DNA from 2 places in the Tindallia texcoconensis genome. Region 1 is predicted to be linked to the other one. Evidence: riboswitches for the same ligand, from Rfam matches in the RefSeq annotation. Region 1 holds a riboswitch; the other holds the start of a gene.
What was found. A riboswitch is a leader RNA that binds a small molecule or an ion and turns the genes downstream of it on or off. The one in region 1 is predicted to bind glycine.
Positions count from the first base shown of each region.

Region 2: linked by a shared signal. The riboswitch ahead of gcvT (glycine cleavage system aminomethyltransferase GcvT) and the one ahead of ACZ47N_RS05260 (GrdX family protein) in region 1 are both predicted to bind glycine.

Region 1 covers NZ_AP042431.1:1,129,411-1,138,121, forward strand. The annotation lists gene grdD (glycine/sarcosine/betaine reductase complex component C subunit alpha) at 1-495, opposite strand, end outside; gene grdC (glycine/sarcosine/betaine reductase complex component C subunit beta) at 507-2,045, opposite strand; gene grdA (glycine/sarcosine/betaine reductase complex selenoprotein A) at 2,202-2,672, opposite strand; gene trxA (thioredoxin TrxA) at 2,788-3,105, opposite strand; gene grdB (glycine reductase complex selenoprotein B) at 3,155-4,462, opposite strand; gene ACZ47N_RS05255 (glycine/sarcosine/betaine reductase component B subunit) at 4,546-5,832, opposite strand; gene ACZ47N_RS05260 (GrdX family protein) at 5,865-6,245, opposite strand; glycine riboswitch at 6,414-6,514, opposite strand; RNA gene ffs (signal recognition particle sRNA large type) at 6,851-7,115, opposite strand; tRNA gene ACZ47N_RS05270 (tRNA-Ser) at 7,137-7,224, opposite strand; gene ACZ47N_RS05275 (acyl-CoA dehydratase activase) at 7,359-8,114, opposite strand; gene ACZ47N_RS05280 (putative Se/S carrier protein) at 8,153-8,446, opposite strand; gene tadA (tRNA adenosine(34) deaminase TadA) at 8,601-8,711, opposite strand, start outside.
Region 2 covers NZ_AP042431.1:2,347,403-2,356,113, reverse strand. The annotation lists gene gcvPA (aminomethyl-transferring glycine dehydrogenase subunit GcvPA) at 1-1,133, opposite strand, end outside; gene gcvH (glycine cleavage system protein GcvH) at 1,135-1,518, opposite strand; gene gcvT (glycine cleavage system aminomethyltransferase GcvT) at 1,568-2,680, opposite strand; glycine riboswitch at 2,794-2,884, opposite strand; glycine riboswitch at 2,888-2,987, opposite strand; gene ACZ47N_RS10610 (ABC transporter ATP-binding protein) at 3,131-4,834, shown strand; gene ACZ47N_RS10605 (ABC transporter ATP-binding protein) at 4,863-6,674, shown strand; gene ACZ47N_RS10600 (hypothetical protein) at 6,671-7,420, opposite strand; gene ACZ47N_RS10595 (late competence development ComFB family protein) at 7,481-7,741, opposite strand; gene ACZ47N_RS10590 (family 1 encapsulin nanocompartment shell protein) at 8,069-8,711, opposite strand, start outside.

The DNA of each region.
Region 1 (8,711 bases):
TACGGTGGGTTTTTCGATGCCCATGGCTTTGGCGGCCACGATGCCATAAAGTGCATTTTTTAGCATTGCAGAGGCTCTTTGTGTAGCAGCGGTTCCGGTAGTAGTGGCGATAAACATTTCTCGACCAAAACCTGGTGTCACTACTTTTCCCACAGTTGCAACGCCAATGGGGAAGTTGTAATGCATGGTAACGCAGGCTTGAATTTTACCTTCGTCCAGCAATGTTTCCATCACTTGGTGCATTTCTGATTCCTCTGTGACTTCTACAGTTTCCAGGGTTGTTTGCTCTTTGGGACCAATCAACACTACTTCCAGATCTGTCGATCGTCTAACAGCTTCCTCTGCACCTTTTACCAGATGAGCTGGTTCCAGTTCGCTGCCCAAGGTGGTTAGTCCAACTCTGATTTTCGGACCGAAGTCTTCCCGATCCAGGGACTCGGTAAAGGAAAGAAGGGTTCGGCCGATTTCTTGCTTTATTGCAGTTCGATCCGTCATTCGTAGCCCTCCTATTCCTTCATTAATTGATTGGCAACGTCTTTCATGGCTTCCAGAATCATTTCTTTTATTTCTTCTCTGGATACGCTTTCTCCAGGAGTTGCCACAGTACCTGTGTTTTTCTCTAAAATAACGGATACTCCGTCAAAAAGGTTGGTCATTCGCCCAAGGAACAGGCTTCCTTTTCCAACGATCATGGCTTTATTAAGGGATCCTGATGTCAAATCTTGCTGTGCAAACCCTAGGTAGGGAATACCGGAAGGAATATGGCCTTGGGTAGGTGCCCAACCTGGCATTCCGTGTTTGGTCACAAAGTTCGGTAGTTCTTTTCGTTCTATTTCGCCTCGTTTAACTCCTAGGGCTCCAATCATTTTATAGTTGGCTTCTGGAACATCACCAGCTCCCGCAGGTTTGGTGACGTCTGGATTTTGCATTTCTACGGAATATTTATCGATATCTGTGATTTGCAGTCCACCTTTTTCCAGAGGGGTCGTGATCAGACTTGTGATAACAGCCTGTGGAGATGAACCGGTACCAACGGTGTGGCGTCCGATCAGGTCTGTTCGAATAATGGGGTTGATCCCATCATTGGCGGTTACCAAAAAGGCAAAGGCTCCTAATACATCTTCCAGTAATGGCATTTCTTTTTTCATATGGTCTTTGCCATTCATCCCCAGTTTAGCTGTAGCACCACCAGCTACAACGACTACATTTTCGTAGACCCCTGCTTTCACTAGAGCTGCAGCTTCAATCAAAGCGTGGGTAGGCGCCGCACAAAAACCTCGAACATCGGATCCTGTAGCATTAACGGCTCCTACGGATTCTGCAATGGCTTTGGCAAAGTTACCGCCGCCTCGCTGGTTCATATCGCCGCAAGCTTCTTCGGAGCATTCGATCACATAATCGATGCTGTTCACATCTATCTCTGCTTTATCAATCAAGTGTTTCATTGCCAGCATCCCAGATGCTTTTGATACTAAGTTTTCGAAAATGATATGGGCTGTTAGGCTTAAGTCTACATCGTGAGCTCTTTTTACGCAGCCGATCAGTTCTCCTTCATGATACATCGGATCTGCATGGTATTTATCAATGTAAGTCTGAATATCGCTTAGGGTTTCGCCTTTTCCCATTTTTTCCGTATCCGCAGCAAAGAGAGGATGGGCTTGGAGTTTTGTCTTTGCTTGTTGCCAAAAGTTTTCTTCTAGGCTGACAAGGTCAAAAACATCGGCAATTTTCATTAAGCCGTAGAACTCATCCTGTGGCATGATTTCGCCTAAGGGGCCTTGTCTATCTGCATTTTCTACTGGATTTTCATACCATGGTTTGGCAATATCTCGCAGTTTTTCTGGGTGCAGGGCGCCAATATAGGTTTGGTTTGGTGCATAGGCTACGGCTTCTTGAAAAGGTCTCGTATGCTTGGTTAATGCTTTTAAGTATTCTGAATCTGGATGTGCTGCCCTCTCTAGACTTTGGGTCGTTCCATGCCAATGCATGATGTCTGGTGTATATACCAGGGCGTATCCGGTTCCTTTTATCACTGGAAAATCCAATTAACACACCTCCATAATAGTGGTCAGGGTTTAAAATAAGGGTGATGCAACATCCATCACCCTTATCATTTAGCTAAAAGCAACTTGTGGTTTGCTGGTTCAGCACTTTGTCTTCTACTTTCCAACTTTCCACTATCAGCTTTTCCAACTTTTTCCTTAGTATTTACAGAACTGCTCTCGAATACTGCTCATTTCTTCAATAATTTCATCGACGTCTAGTACCATTTCCATCATGCCGATTTGCTCTTCATATACTTCTTCCTTGACAGCTTCTTTAAATTCTGGTTCAACTGCGTGGTATACTTTGAGTCCTAACTGGACTCCTGCTAATGGACCTGCAAAAGTAGGATCCCCATTGGTTACGGTTTCGGCGGCCAGTCCGGCAGATTCTGCCTCTGCTCCTCCAAGGAGAATTAACATATTCTCCGCTCCGTGTTTTTCCGTCAGGGTATTCACTCGATTTTGATTTTCTAGGTCCATTGCACCTGCAGCCGTTCAGACGAAGCATTCTGTGGAAGAGAATACTACTTCTGCTCCGGTACCCTGCAGGCATTCTTCCATTGCCGGTGCCGGAATACCATCTCGGTCGCCAATGATAATGACTTTTTTGCCATCCAAGATACTCATTTAGAACCATCCTTTCTTTTTTTATTTTTTTGTGTTTTCATCTTATTTATGAGATATCCAGAAGCATGGAAAGGCCATCCTTCTGGATAACTTCTACGCCTTATGGTGGATCTGTTTATGCATGATCCGTTATCATTTTTTCGATATTGGCTTTTGTCGCATCATCTTTGGTTACTTCTGCTGCTTTTTCTCCATCTTTGTATAGAATAATGGTGGGCAGTCCCAATACTTTTTGGGAGATAGCCAAACGACGGGCGCCTGTTATGTTTAACTTAGTGAATTTCACTTTGTCTCCATAGGCTTCTGCCAAGGCTTCAATATCTGGAAGCAATGCTTTGCATGGTTCGCATCCATCGCTCCAATAGTCTACTAATACAAATCCTTTTGCATCTAACACTTCTTCTTGAAATGTGTTCTTATCTAGTTCTAGCATTGTGACCCCTCCTGTTTTCATTCTCTTCAATAGATTGTTTGTTAGGACTTTATTCTATAACGGTTTGGGTTTCAATATGCATTTTCAAGGAGTTCATTGCTTTTTCTACTAATCGACGTCTCAGCATTTTCTCTTCCTTCGGCTCCAGAACTGGATTTCCAAATGGATGAGGAATGGCTACTGCTGGGATAATTCGATTAGCTCCTACGGTCATAGAAATAGGTACTACCGTGCATACATGAACCACTGGAATTCCAAAACGTTCAATTTCTTTAACCATCGTTGCACCGCAACGTGTACAAGTACCTCATGTGGAGGTAAGCAAGACCGCATCTACCCCTGCTTGCTTTAGTTCTTTTCCAATAGAGATTCCAAAGGCTTTTGAATTTCCTACGGAGGTTCCGTTGCCCACAGTACTATAGAAATATTCAAAGATACTTCCAATAACCCCTTCTCGCTCCATGTCTCTCAGTACATCTAGGGGCAGTACTCGATCTGGATCTTCATTGGCATATATTGGGTCATAGCCACCATGAGCGGTTTCATACATTTCTTCCGTTAAATCCTCTACTCCTTCGATGGAATATTTTCCAAATTTAGAAGCACTGGAGGATTCTACTCGATCTGGGTTTTGTTTTGGCACTATACCACCAGAAGTAACCATGGCTATCTTGAGATGACTAAGGTCTTCCAACGGATCCGCTGGTGGTACTCGGTCAAATTCTGGCATGGCATATTCGGTTTGGTACTCTTTGCCGCCTAGCTTGGCAATCATCATGTTTACGGCTCGGCGGGAACCTCTTTCTTCCATAAAGACATTTTTCCGAATGCCTCTCGGAATATATCCTTCTTCTTCTGGCTTACCAATTTCTTCGCCATTAAGCATTTTCTTCGCCATTTTCACCATGGCTGGCACTGCCTTACGCATGGCAGCAGCGGAATTGCCGGTTTCAATGATATAGATTCCCTTTCGGAACAAATCTGCCCCTGGGTTTTCTACGTACATTCCTGTTAATACTGGAATGTTTAATTCTTCCTGCACCATCCAAGCCACCGTAGCGCAAGCAACTCCATAGCGTCCCGCATTAAAGGCCGGTCCTGCTATAAATAGGTCTGCTTCGTAGGGTTTGATCATTTCAAGGATTTTTTGTTTTGATGTTTCAGGATTTTCGTTGAAGTAGGAATCGCCGCAAATAATGGTGGCTACAATTTCTGCTTCCTCTCCAAAAGCTGAATTGAAGGCCATTCCAGGGCCCACTACGCCTTCTCTTAACTCTGGTGGTATATCTGCTTTTTCTTCGCCACCAATACCGGCAAAGAACTGATTCACATAATGAATAATTCGCTTTTTGGCCATCGATACCATCCTTTCTTTGTATACCCTTTATCATTAAAAATAACGTTTATCTACCTATTTTTTGACTATCTGTGTCTTTGTTTTTAATAGGCTACTGCTGACAGATGGCCGAATCCAGTTTCGTTGGTGGCACCTGTAATCGCTTGTAGCTCTACTTCTATGGATCCATCTTCTCGAAGACTTCCGGAAAAACCGCCGGCAATAGAATCAATGTAGGCTGTTGTTCCAATCAGTCGGTTCATATCTGGAAGAAGGATGGTTTCGTTGGCGTTTCCGTTGGTGACAACGGCATTTGCTTTTGGATCTGCATCTGCCAAGGACTGGGATGCGCCATCTCTGCCGGCATATTCGTCTGTCACAATTACGGTTTTAATTCCTTTTTCTTCGATTTTTCGGCAATTCATAATTAAGTCTGTATCTGGATTTCCAAAGCCTTCCTGTGTCACAATGGCTCCGTCTAAGCCCATAAATTCGCAAAGCTTTGCTGTCCAGTTAGAGGATCGTTCTTTGTCTGCCAGGGTAACGTTTTCGTTGGTGATGATGACTCCCAGAAAGTTAATGGTCTTTCCATGTTCTTCGTATAAATCTTCAATAACCGGATTGTTGAGATGAATATAGGTAGGGTTCTTATCGCAGGCAGAAACGCAGTTTCCACTAACAATAGCGCCGTCCATGATTTCTGTTGGATACATGACAGTTGGAACCAATTTCTTAGCATCTACGCCATATACGTAAGTGTCATGAAGCAATCCTTGGGTTTGAAGCATATACACATATCCTACCCGTGGAAGGTCTGGATATAATTCGGCTGCTTCTCTTGGTGCAAGGGTTTCGTATACCTTCACTTCATCTGGCTCTACTTCTTTGATGGCTTGTCCCAAAAATGCGGCTGCTTTTAGTCCCACGGTTCTTAAAGCGGCTTCGTGGTCGTGGGCTTTGATGCCTGGTTTCGGCTCTGCTGTAATGACGACATTATGGGTCTTGGAGAAGGGGGTATAGTCGGCGCCTGGACCGGACATATCGATAATTCCCTCCTGAAAACCAACTACTTTTCCTGCGGTTACCACTGCTACGTTTTTCATGGCATGGGTTCTACCATTTCCTACGGTGTGTACTTTGCCCAACATGCCTGGGAAAATCTCCCCATGTCCTTTTACCTTTACCCGTGGTTCAATCACATCTTTTACGGGTGTAATACGCACAGATTCTCCTGGATGGGCTAAATCTACTCGGATTTTCCATAGGTGCTCATCGCCTCCAATGGCTTCCAGCAGCTCTCTGTGATCCACAACCAACACGTGTCCGTCCACATGGGTTTTTTCCCCAAACTGAACGTCTTCAATAAACACTTTTCCTACTTCGAGTTTCATACATTTCGCTCCTTTCTTTTCTTTTATCGTTTTTAATGTTCCTCTATAACAGACTTGATTAAGTCCAAATCCACTAATTGAAGGTCTGGCAAATCTTCTTCTCTGTACGTTCGCAGAGAATGAAGTTTTCCATCTTTGCCTTTAAAGGATGCTAGCAATGCAAATGCCTGCTCTAAGGTTTGAAGGGACGGCATGTGCAAGGTGGTTTTTTCGTCGGAAATCACCACTGTACGGTAAGGCGTCTCATAGGGCTTAACGCTGCCCGCTAAGGGATGGGTAAGCATTTGATGTCCTTCATGAACTCGATTTCGTACCTCTAACAGTACGTCCTCGTAATCCCCTTCTACCCAAAACAAGGGCTTTCCCTGCTCTTCCAGATAATGTTTTACCATTGGATTATTTGTTGTTACCATGCCACCACCGCCTAGGTAAAAGAATGTTTAGGCCGATTTCCTTGGTCGCAAAAAAGAGCAAACAGGAAATTCATCCTATTTGCTCTGTATTGGGACCTGAGAGTTTCTCCCTGTTAATGAAATCATTAACAGGACTTGCTCCTTCGGTGCTTTCGCTTTCCAGAGGTCTGTCAACACACGGTCTTTTTGCCTGAGAAATTCACTAAGGATCTTAGCCATTAGCTTTTACCTTCGGCGGCTCATTTCGAGCTCTCTCCCGCATGCGTCATCCAGTGTTCGTATGAAATTTTGTCGATGCACTATATTGATATCGATCTCTGCAATAATTATATAACGTTTTCCTATAAAAGGCAATCCTTTTTTTGATAAAAAATTAACATGGAAAAGAACGCTGGATCTATTGTAATTCAGCCCTCTGCGATTTCCTTGGTTAGTTGGAAAGGAAAAACAAAGTCAAAGTCACAAAATAATCCACACGTTAAATGCGCATGCTATTTCCTTAGCCACAAAAAAGACAAGTGTATTATCACTTGTCTTTTACGATCATTTTTTTTGGTTTTGGTCTTTTTTATTACGCTTACTCTTTTAACTGTAATTAATAAAAGCTGTGCACCCCGATTCGACAATGCTTCATAGCCGGTACCCGAACAGTTAGCTCAAATCAGGCTGGCCCGCAGCACACAAAAGGGATCACTTACCGCTGCTTCCTTCCGGACCTGACGGGGTTCATGAGCTTTCGTTGAGCGGGACCCAATCGTCATAACCACTTATCCGAGTCTGCACCACAAATACAATGCCTCCACGGGGAATTCAACCCTGCTATAGCGGTTTGCAGGTTATAGGGCACCGCTACCTCCCCATCTAGCACAGCAACCTTTATGACAAATTTAATGGCGGAGAGAGCGGGACTCGAACCCGCGGGGCCGTTAAGCCTTACACGCTTTCCAGGCGTGCCCCTTAGCCACTCGGTCACCTCTCCTTGATTATCCACAAACAGATCTTTTAAACAGATCCTCTATTAGGCTTCCTTTGATGAATAGCCGCACAATCTATTATAAAGAAAACTCTTGTCTTTGGCAAGGCTTTTTTGTAAATTGATTGTATTCACTCCTTTTACCCTAAAAGCGCAGCCCCAATGGCTCCTGTATACTGAGCCATGGAAGACACTTCTATGGCTTTTCCCAGGTTTTCTTCAAGCTTCTGTTGTAGGTATCTATTCCTCGCCAAGCCTCCTGAGAAAAATATGGATTCCTCCACGCCTATTCTCATTGCCTGGGTAGAAATTCGACCAGCCGTAGACGATAGCAGTCCGGAGGCAATGCTTTCCTTAGAAGCCCCACCCGCCAACATTCCGATGATTTCTGATTCAGCAAAAACCGTACACATACTATTTATTTGAGCTGGTTTATCCTGCAATGCCATTTTTTCTAGATCCTTAACATCGACTTCTAAACGGGTAGCCATTACCTGTAAAAACTGCCCTGTACCAGCTGCACATTTATCGTTCATAATAAAATCCACTACATTTCCAGCATCGTCCATCCGAATTACTTTGCTGTCTTGCCCTCCAATATCAATGACGGTTCTGGATGTAGGACTAAGGTAAAAAGCACCTTTGGCATGGCATGTGATTTCTGTTATTTTTCGAGTAGCAAAGGACAAGGTTTTACGTCCGTAACCAGTGGTCACCACCGAACTAATTTCCTGTTCCGAAAACCCTTGCTTCTCTTTTAATTGTTGGATGAGGGCCTCTCCGGTTTCTTTTGGGCTCCAGCCAGTAGGTAACCGATGGTATGCGATAATGTCTTGTCCTTGCAGTACCACTGCTTTTGTAACCGTTGAACCAATATCTATTCCAATACGAACCACAATGATCCTCCTAAGCTACATCCAAGTAGTTTCTTTGTTTATTCTTCTCCTGCCACTAGAAGTTTCCATTTCTTGCCATTTTTCGGGGCTTTCTCTGGTAAGTATACGCCGGCCCAAAGAATTCTTTTTTCCTTCAGTTTCTGCATCACCGTTGCTTGGTCAGTCTCCGTGGAGACTGGAAAATGTAGCGAAAGGCCACAACTAGCTGAAATATCCCTTGGGGTAGGAATCATTTCCATGGACCATCCAGCCTCTTTTCCCAAACGTTCTGCCGCTATAGCGTGGTGAGTGGAATGAAAGGCTACGAGCCATTCTTCTTTCACGTTTATCATCCCTTCATCTTCCTATGTATTCTGTCAAGGTTTATGGACATCCTAAGGACGAAACCGCCTATAGAAAGGAAGTCTTCTAAACAGGATTCATTCGATACTTTATCATGGAGCTGCTTTTAATTGAAATAGATTTTTTCTATGGGTATTTGAATTTCTATAGTTTTTTTGAATAGGTCTTTTTCTCTCGAAGCTTCATGAAAAAATTTTTCATTATGCGAGAACACTGATCTTCCAATACCCCTGTAATGATTTCTGCTTGATGGTT
Region 2 (8,711 bases), 1.2 Mb from region 1:
AAGGTTCTTTTAAATCCGGTTTCTTTCTCAATTTTCTCTAAGGCATAATGGGCTTGCTTAAAGGATTGCTCTGCTACTTGACGCAGTCCTTTCTTTCCCATTAAAGACATATACGTAAGTGCTGCCAATGCATTCAATGCTTGATTTGAGCATATATTTGAGGTTGCCTTTTCGCGACGAATGTGTTGCTCTCTTGTTTGCAGTGTAAGGACATATCCAGTATGGCCATCTGCATCCGTTGTTTGTCCCACTATTCTTCCAGGCATTTTCCTCATAAGTTTAGTAGTTGCCGCCATAAATCCAAGATGTGGCCCACCGTAATTCATGGGGTTCCCTAAGGATTGTCCTTCTCCTATTACAATATCTGCTCCTATTTCTCCTGGTGACTTTAATAATCCAAGGGAAATCGGATCCACATTCATGATCAGTAAACCTTTATCCCGATGAGCAATTTTTTCTGCCTCTTCTACCTCTTCTATGATCCCAAAGAAGTTTGGATTTTGGATGATCACTCCTGCTGTTTGCTTTGTAACAAGTTCGCTCATTTTTTCTAAATCTGTTACTCCTTCTTTCGAAGGAACTGTTATAACTTGAATACCGTTAAATCGACCATAAGTTTCCAGTACTTTTCTTGTTGCAGGGTGAACGGTTTCAGAAACAACCACCTGCTTACGTCTCGTTTGTGCCGCTGCCATATACGCAGCCTCTGCCGTAGCTGTAGCCCCATCATACATAGATGCATTGGCTATATCCATGCCTGTAAGATTTGCAATCATTGTCTGGAATTCAAAAATAGCCTGAAGGGTTCCTTGACTGGCTTCTGCCTGATAAGGGGTGTATGCCGTATAAAACTCTGACCGTGAGGTAATATGCTTGATCACAGATGGAATATAATGATCATACGCACCAGCCCCTAAAAAGCATACCAATTCTTCTGCACTTTTATTTTGCTTCACCAGCTCTTGCATATGCTTTCTAATCTCAATTTCTGATTTAGGCTCTTCCAAGTCCAACTCTCGTTGAAGACGAACGTCTTTTGGAACATCTGTAAAAAGATCTTCAAGATCTTTCATTCCCAAAGTATTTAACATATTTTGAATATCTTCTTCCGTATGCGGGATATATGGAAACATATTAAGCCTCCTCTTCACAAAATCTTCGATAGTCCTCCGGTTTCATTAACTCTTCCAACTGTGATTGATCTTTAATTTTAATTTTCACGAACCAGTTTTCTAGTGGTGCCTGATTCAAAAGTGAAGGATCATCTTCTAAGGCTGGATTGATTTCCAGCACCGTTCCATCAACAGGAATATACATATCTGCTGCCGCCTTCACAGATTCAATAACACCGAAGGAATCTCCTTTTTCATAAGATTCATCCACTTCTGGTAATTCAATAAAAACAATGTCCCCCAAGGCCTTAGAGGCAAAATCAGTAATACCCATATACATTTCATCGCCCTGAACATCCACCCATTCGTGCTCAGCAGTAAATAATAGTTTTTCCATTTCTCTCATTTTAATTCCTCCTCGTCTTTTTTATATTAATTTTATTGTATCCGTATACCTACTCTCTAGATTTGGTGTTCTTTCTATAAAAAGGCTTGGGAATCAATTTAGCATCTACTCGTTTTTTCCGAATCTGAACTTGAATTTCCTTTGCATCTCCTATGGCTTTTCGATGGACTAAGGCTAAACCAACATTTTTATTCAAAGTAGGAGACAAATATCCCGTGGTAACAACACCTATCTTCTCATCCTTCAGCATCACATCATATCCGCTTCTAGGTATACCTCTTCCAATTAGTTCAAACCCTACTAACTTACGGGGGGTTCCCTCTTGTTTTTGTTGCATCAAAACTTCTTTTCCTATAAAGTTTTCTTTTTTCAAGTTTACAAAAAATCCAAATCCTGCCTCTAGAGGAGAAATATCTTGATCTATTTCATGTCCATACAACGGTAAACCCGCCTCAAAACGCAATGTATCTCTGCAGCCAAGTCCTGCAGCTTGAATGCCTTCTCCTTGTCCTGCTTCCATAAGCGCCTTCCAGATCTGTTCTAAGTCATCCCAGCGAGTATAAATCTCAAATCCATCTTCACCTGTGTAACCCGTTCTGGAAATAAGACAATTCACTCCAGCGATGGTAACGTTGTCTTTAAAATGAAAGAACTTGATGTCCGATAAATCTATTGTTGTTAACTTTTGGGTAATTACTTCTGCCAAGGGTCCTTGGATCGCTAATTCCCCTGTATCATCAGACTCATCTTTGATGGTCACATCAAAGCTTTCTGCCTGTTTTTGAATCCAATCTAAATCTTTTGAAACGTTTCCAGCATTAATCACCAAAAGATATTCATCTTCCTTGAATCGGTAAACCAATAGGTCGTCTACTACACCGCCTTCAGGATAACACATGAAGGTGTATAGGATCTCTCCATCTTTCATGGAAGAAAAGTCATTGGTCAGTAAGTGTTGGATAAAGTTCAGTGCTTGTTTTCCATGCACCCTCACTTCTCCCATATGGGAAACATCAAACATGCCTGCTTTTCCCCTCACCGCCTGATGCTCTTCCATAAGACCCTCATACAATACCGGCATACTCCACCCGGCATACTCCACCATTTTCCCTCCATGGGCTTTATGCCATTCAAATAATGGTGTGTGTTTTTCTTCAACCATATTGCGCCTCCTTTCTTCTAGCAACCGCCTTCACCTGAGTTCCCGACATATTCCTTATTCTTACATAAAAAAGAACACACTAACTATCTTTTGGGAAATGATAGTTGCATGCCCTCTGTAGTAAGCCTGAGAGTTTTTACAGTCACACCAGAATACATTGCGACTGCACTGCACCTTCGGCGTCCATACTGGATCTTTCCAGAGTTTTGTCCCATGGCGATCCTTTTTCCTGAAAGATTCTATGCAAAGTTCCCAACTCTACATATTGCTTCTTCGGCACCGTATCGGACTCTCTCGCCATGTTCCTCCTAGCATATTAAGTTAATTCTATTGTATCCTTTCTTTCAAGAAAATTCAATGATTGTTACACAAATTGTTTTGCCTTTGTTATTTTATCCTGCAAGGGGTATAATGAATAAACGAAATCTACACTATAAAGGGGGGTTACCAATGAAGTTATGGCCCTTTCTAAAGCCCTATGGCTGGCATTTTTTTGCCATCGGATTTTTGCTCCTATTGATTGCATTTTTAACAACCTTGCCTCCTTGGATTATGCAGTATGCTATTGATCACGTCCTTCCATCAGGAAGCTCCACATGGCTTATCTGGTTAGCTTTAGCCATGGTACTACTCTCCTTGTTAGAAGGATTGGTAAGTTTTACTCAACAGGTATTCAGTGAACTACTTAGCCAGAAAGTAATTCACAACCTACGCAACCAGCTTTTTCATCACTTAAATCAATTATCCTTTTCTTTTTATGACAAAGCCCGTGTTGGTGACCTAATGGCTCGCATCGTCTCGGATACGGATACATTAAATCGTTTCATTGGGTTTGGATTGATGAAAGTAATCACCAATAGTCTCGTCCTCCTTTGGATTCTGCTCACTTTATTCTATTGGAACCCCTACATGGGTCTGCTTTTTTTGGTTTTAATTCCGCCTATGATTCACGCCATGTGGACATATGCCAGGAAAGTTAGACCAGCTTACAAAGAAATTCGAAAACAGACAGGAACTCTCACTTCACGTGTGCAAGAAAACCTGGCTGGCATCGAAGTAACCAAACTCTTTGGAAATGAAGAGTGGCAACAACTTCAATTCTCTGGAGAAAATACTTGTCTTTTAAATGAAACCCTTGAAGCCAACCGCATAACTGGCTTTTGGATGCCTTATGCAGAGACTCTGCTTGGTTTTTTTACAGGACTAGTGCTGCTGGCAGGCGGATGGTTAGTTGCTTACAATCATATGACCCCTGGGACCTTAGTGGCATTTCTTGCTTATGTAAATATGTTAAGACGACCCATTCGTCAAACGGGGTTTCTTCTCAACCTTTTTAGTCAAGGTGATGCAGCAGCCAGCAGAATTATGGATATTTTGAATCAAAGTACTTCTCTCAAAGATGAGCCAGGTGCTGTCCCTTTCCAAAAGCTAAAAAAATCCATTGTCATGAAAGATATATCTTTTTCTTATGATCAAGAAACTGTTTTACATCGTATTAATCTCCAAATCCACTTAGGTGAAACCACTGCAATAATAGGACCTTCAGGTGCTGGTAAAACAACGCTCCTTCAGCTATTGCTTCGATTTTACCAGCCCAATACCGGCCAAGTGCTGGTTGACGATGATCCAGTCACCTGCTATACCTTGGCAAGCTTACGAGAAAAAATTGGATTTGTCATGCAGCATCCTTTTTTATTCGATGGCAGCCTTGAGGAAAACATCTCTATTGGATCACCTAAAGCTTCTTTCTCTGCCTTACAAGAAGCTACTAAAGCCGCTGGGTTAGACTCGTTTATCCAATCCCTTCCTTCAGGCTATCAAACGCCTGTCGGCGAAAGAGGTGTCCGTCTTTCTGGTGGCCAGGCTCAGCGATTAGCCTTAGCCCGTGTCTTACTCAAAAAACCAGAAATACTCGTTTTAGATGAGCCTACTTCCAGCGTAGATACTCTCACAGACAATACCATCATGAATGAAATTTCACGTATCATGAAAGGAAAAACAACCATCATTATTGCACATCGCCTTTCAACACTTCAAAAAACAAATCGGGTAGTGTTCTTGAAGGAAGGCCTTATAAAAGCCCAGGGTACTCACACAGAACTGATGCACTCTAGCGAAGATTACAGGAAATTTGTGGAACTTAGCATCTTGTAGGATCTTTAATCAGAAAGGAAGGAAATACATGCGAGGTAGTTTTTTTAACAAGTCTACGCATAGGAATGAACATAAATTTCATATCCGCTATTTACGCAAAGAAAATATCCATTTCTTTTTTAGTGCTGTCAGCAAGTACCGAAAAGAACTGCTACTTGCCGCATTATTTACATTTCTTCATAGCTTTACGGTGCTCATCCCTCCTTATTTAACACAACGGGTGGTGGATGATTATATCTTACCCGGTAACCCAGAAGGAATGATCTTTTTAATGAGCGTGTTTTTCACCTTGTATGGAGCCTCTTGGTACTTTGCTTATCAACAACGTATTTGGAGCCAAGCCGCTGGTCAAAGAGCTGTCTTTACCATTCGTAATGAACTTCACAAAAAAATTGTTTCTCTGCCCTTACGCTTTCACGAATACCATAAAAAAGGGACTCTCTCCTCTTTATTAATGAACGATGTATCCTCCATATCAAAAGCGATTACAGAAGGTATCATTGGCTTAATGAGTGACCTCTTAATCCTTTTGGGAATCACCTTAATGATGTATCGAATGCAGCCACAGTTAACCATGCTTTTACTGGCTACCCTACCTTTAATTCTAATTACCATGGCTTTACTAGGACGTCGCATAAGAGAAGCCTTCACTGAAGTACGAGAAAAAACCGCCGATTTAAACGCTCAGGTAGAAGAAAACTTTTCTGGAATTCGAGTCATCCAGTCCCTTGGCATACAAGAAAAGAGTGAGGAATATTTTGATCAAATAAGCCAAAAAAGCGTTCACGCTAATGTAAAGGCTATGGTCCTACTAGCTTTGTTTTTCCCCATTATGTCTCTAACCACAGGCTTTGGTAATGCCATTCTTTTATGGTACGGCGGCATTCAAGTTCAAACCAGCGGAATTACACTAGGGATTTTCGTTGCTTTTCTAGCCTATATTCGCAAATTCTACATGCCCATGAGAAATCTTAGTGATTTATACAACATTTATCTTTCTGCATTCGCTTCTTTGCATCGAATTGTGGATGTAATGTCTATTGAAAGCGAAGAAGCTCGACTTCTCAAGCTTAACCCCGAATCAGTACAATTGAATTCTAATTTATTTCAGTTCCAAATAACGTTTAAGCACTTATATTTTTCCTATGATACTGAACCTGTACTAAAGGGGCTCCATTTAGACATCAAAAAAGGAGAGCGAATTGGTATTGTTGGTGAAAGCGGCACTGGTAAATCCTCTCTCATAAGACTTCTTACGGCTTTGGATAATCCGCTACAAGGAGAAATACTATTGGATGATCAAAGGATTTCGACTATTCCACTTTCATTCCTTCGAAAAAAAATTGCGGTGGTTCCCCAGACCACTTTTCTTTTTTCCGATACTATTGCCAACAACATTAGACAAGGTAACCCCAAAGCAAGTTTATGCCAAGTCCAGCAAGCCTCAAAAAAAGCGAAGGCTCATGATATGATCATGAGGCTTCCAAATCAATATGAAACTATTTTAGGAGAAGGTGGCGTTGGTCTATCTGGTGGCCAGCGTCAGTTAATTTCTTTTGCTAGAGCTTTATTAAAAGAACCTGAAGTTCTTATTTTAGATGAAGCTACTTCTAGCATGGATATTTTTCTTGAAGATCTGCTACTTCAATCAATAGATGACATCATCGGCAGCAAAACTGCTATCATCATTTCTCACCGAATCCGTACAATCCAAAACTTGGACCGAATTTGCATTCTTAGAAATGGACAAATAGAAGCTTGTGGGACTCACGCTGAATTACTGAACCACCATGATTACTACAAAACTTTAGTAACTGCTGGACAAAACAAAGTTTCTTAGGTTCTTGTTTCAGGGAAACCATAGGAGACCATGAATTGATCTGGCTCTTCCTGTATTTCCTCTAACTTAAATCCTACACCCCCTATCTCCAACAACAGTTTTTGTTTTTTTATTTCTGTGTTTTTTAGCACTAGGACATCGCCAAAGGATAAGGACTCTTGCCGACAAATCCCTTTTGCTAATAGGAATCGTAGTTTTCCACCATATACGCCAGTCCGAAGCCTAAGATCTTTTATATACAAACCAGCAAACATGACGCTGCTTAAACTCGGATAGTTAAAAGGAGATACGGTGCACAACACATAACCGTAGCCATAGTTTTCAATCATTTTCATGGTGTGAACAAGCATTTTCTTTTGAAGGGCATTCCCTCGGTAATCTGGTCTGACCATGGTGGCTTCTAAGATTGCTACCTTCTCCAGATCCCTCTTTTCTGTTAAACCAATTTCTCTGCCCATATTGCCTTGAGTATCCCCTGGAAAACTTACAGTTCTAACTGCAATAAGCTGGTTTTCAACAAAGACTCCAAGAGAAAACCCTTTTCCTTCCACCAACATAACCTCTTGAAAAGATTCGATAGGATCTGGCACAAATTTTTGCGGATCATCCTGAGCCTCATATACCACCTTCTGCAAGTCAAATATTTCCTGTGCTCTGCCGGGATCCAATCTCACCATTTGATAAGGTTTTTCCGTTATCTCTTCTGCCGTATGGTGATACAGAAGCCCGGTTTCAATTATCTGCAAGTCTATCACCCTCCATCCATAATCAATTCGCAACAAAATTTTTCCATAAGACACCATCTATTATTCTGTATGATTATTTTCATATACCTTCTTAGAAGCTTCTGTAATCTGTATAAGTGCATCAAATCTAAGTTTTTTATCCAGTATATACGAAATCTTTTCTCCTTCAGAGGCACCTGATAGAAAATATTTCGGAGTAAGTTGATTCAACACTGTCGCCACAATATCTTCTTCACAGAACTCGCAATCACAAATCTTATCTTTATTTTTATATTCGGCCAGCACTTCTCGAACTAAAGTTTCCGTGTAGTTTTGCAACATATTACTCACACTCCTCTTTGTTTTCATCTATCAATGCCTCTTGCAGCCTTACGACTTTTCCCTTTGACTCCACCTATATATACCGATAAAACACATATACCCCTAAACCCATTACAAGAGTTAAGACAATTGCTAACAATACAGAAAAAGCCGTCACAAGAATCCTCCCCATCGATTTAAGTCTAATGATTATGATTATTCTTATTATACCTCTTCCTTAGTGGCTATACCATTAAAAATAATAAAATTAAACAACCGGCAATGAAGCATTGCCTCATTAACCGGTTGTTTAAAATAACATAATTAATTTATTGATTTTCTTTCACATTACAAGGTAAAGGGGATAATAATATCTGGATCTACTACGCGGAATGTAAAGGATTCTGCTGCAAATAAAGTGACGGTATGAGCATCATGACTTTCATACCCAATCGAAAAGTCTCCACCAACAAGCATTTCCAGATCTTCATGATCTTGAGGCACCAACAAAGCACCTTCTAAGACACTGCTGTAAACTACAGATCCTCCAATCAATTTTTCGATTCGCTTGATTAATGGATATCCTTGTGTTCCTTTATTCACACGTTTCCATCCTTCTTTTCCAACTACCAATGTAAAGGGGCCATCTTGATAGGCTTCTTTCATTTTTAGCACCGCTAGAGAAAGAGCTTCCAATATTGCTTCCCCATCAGCTCCAAATGAAATGGCATCTTGACCAGCACTTTCTACCAGTCCCTTAATACCGCCTTTTGCATACCCATTATAAACAGCATTTTCTTCGAAAATTGCTATTTTCTCCATAGCTTCTTCCAATGCATCTAATTTAATATCTCTGGCTCCACGGGTTAAATTATCCATTTCCCAACGTTCTAGCTTAAAGGAAATACGAGTTTCCACTAGGGGCTTTACTTCATATTTTCCTGTATGAACTTGATTTTCTTCTTTGTCTAACAAAGACAATCTTCCTTCT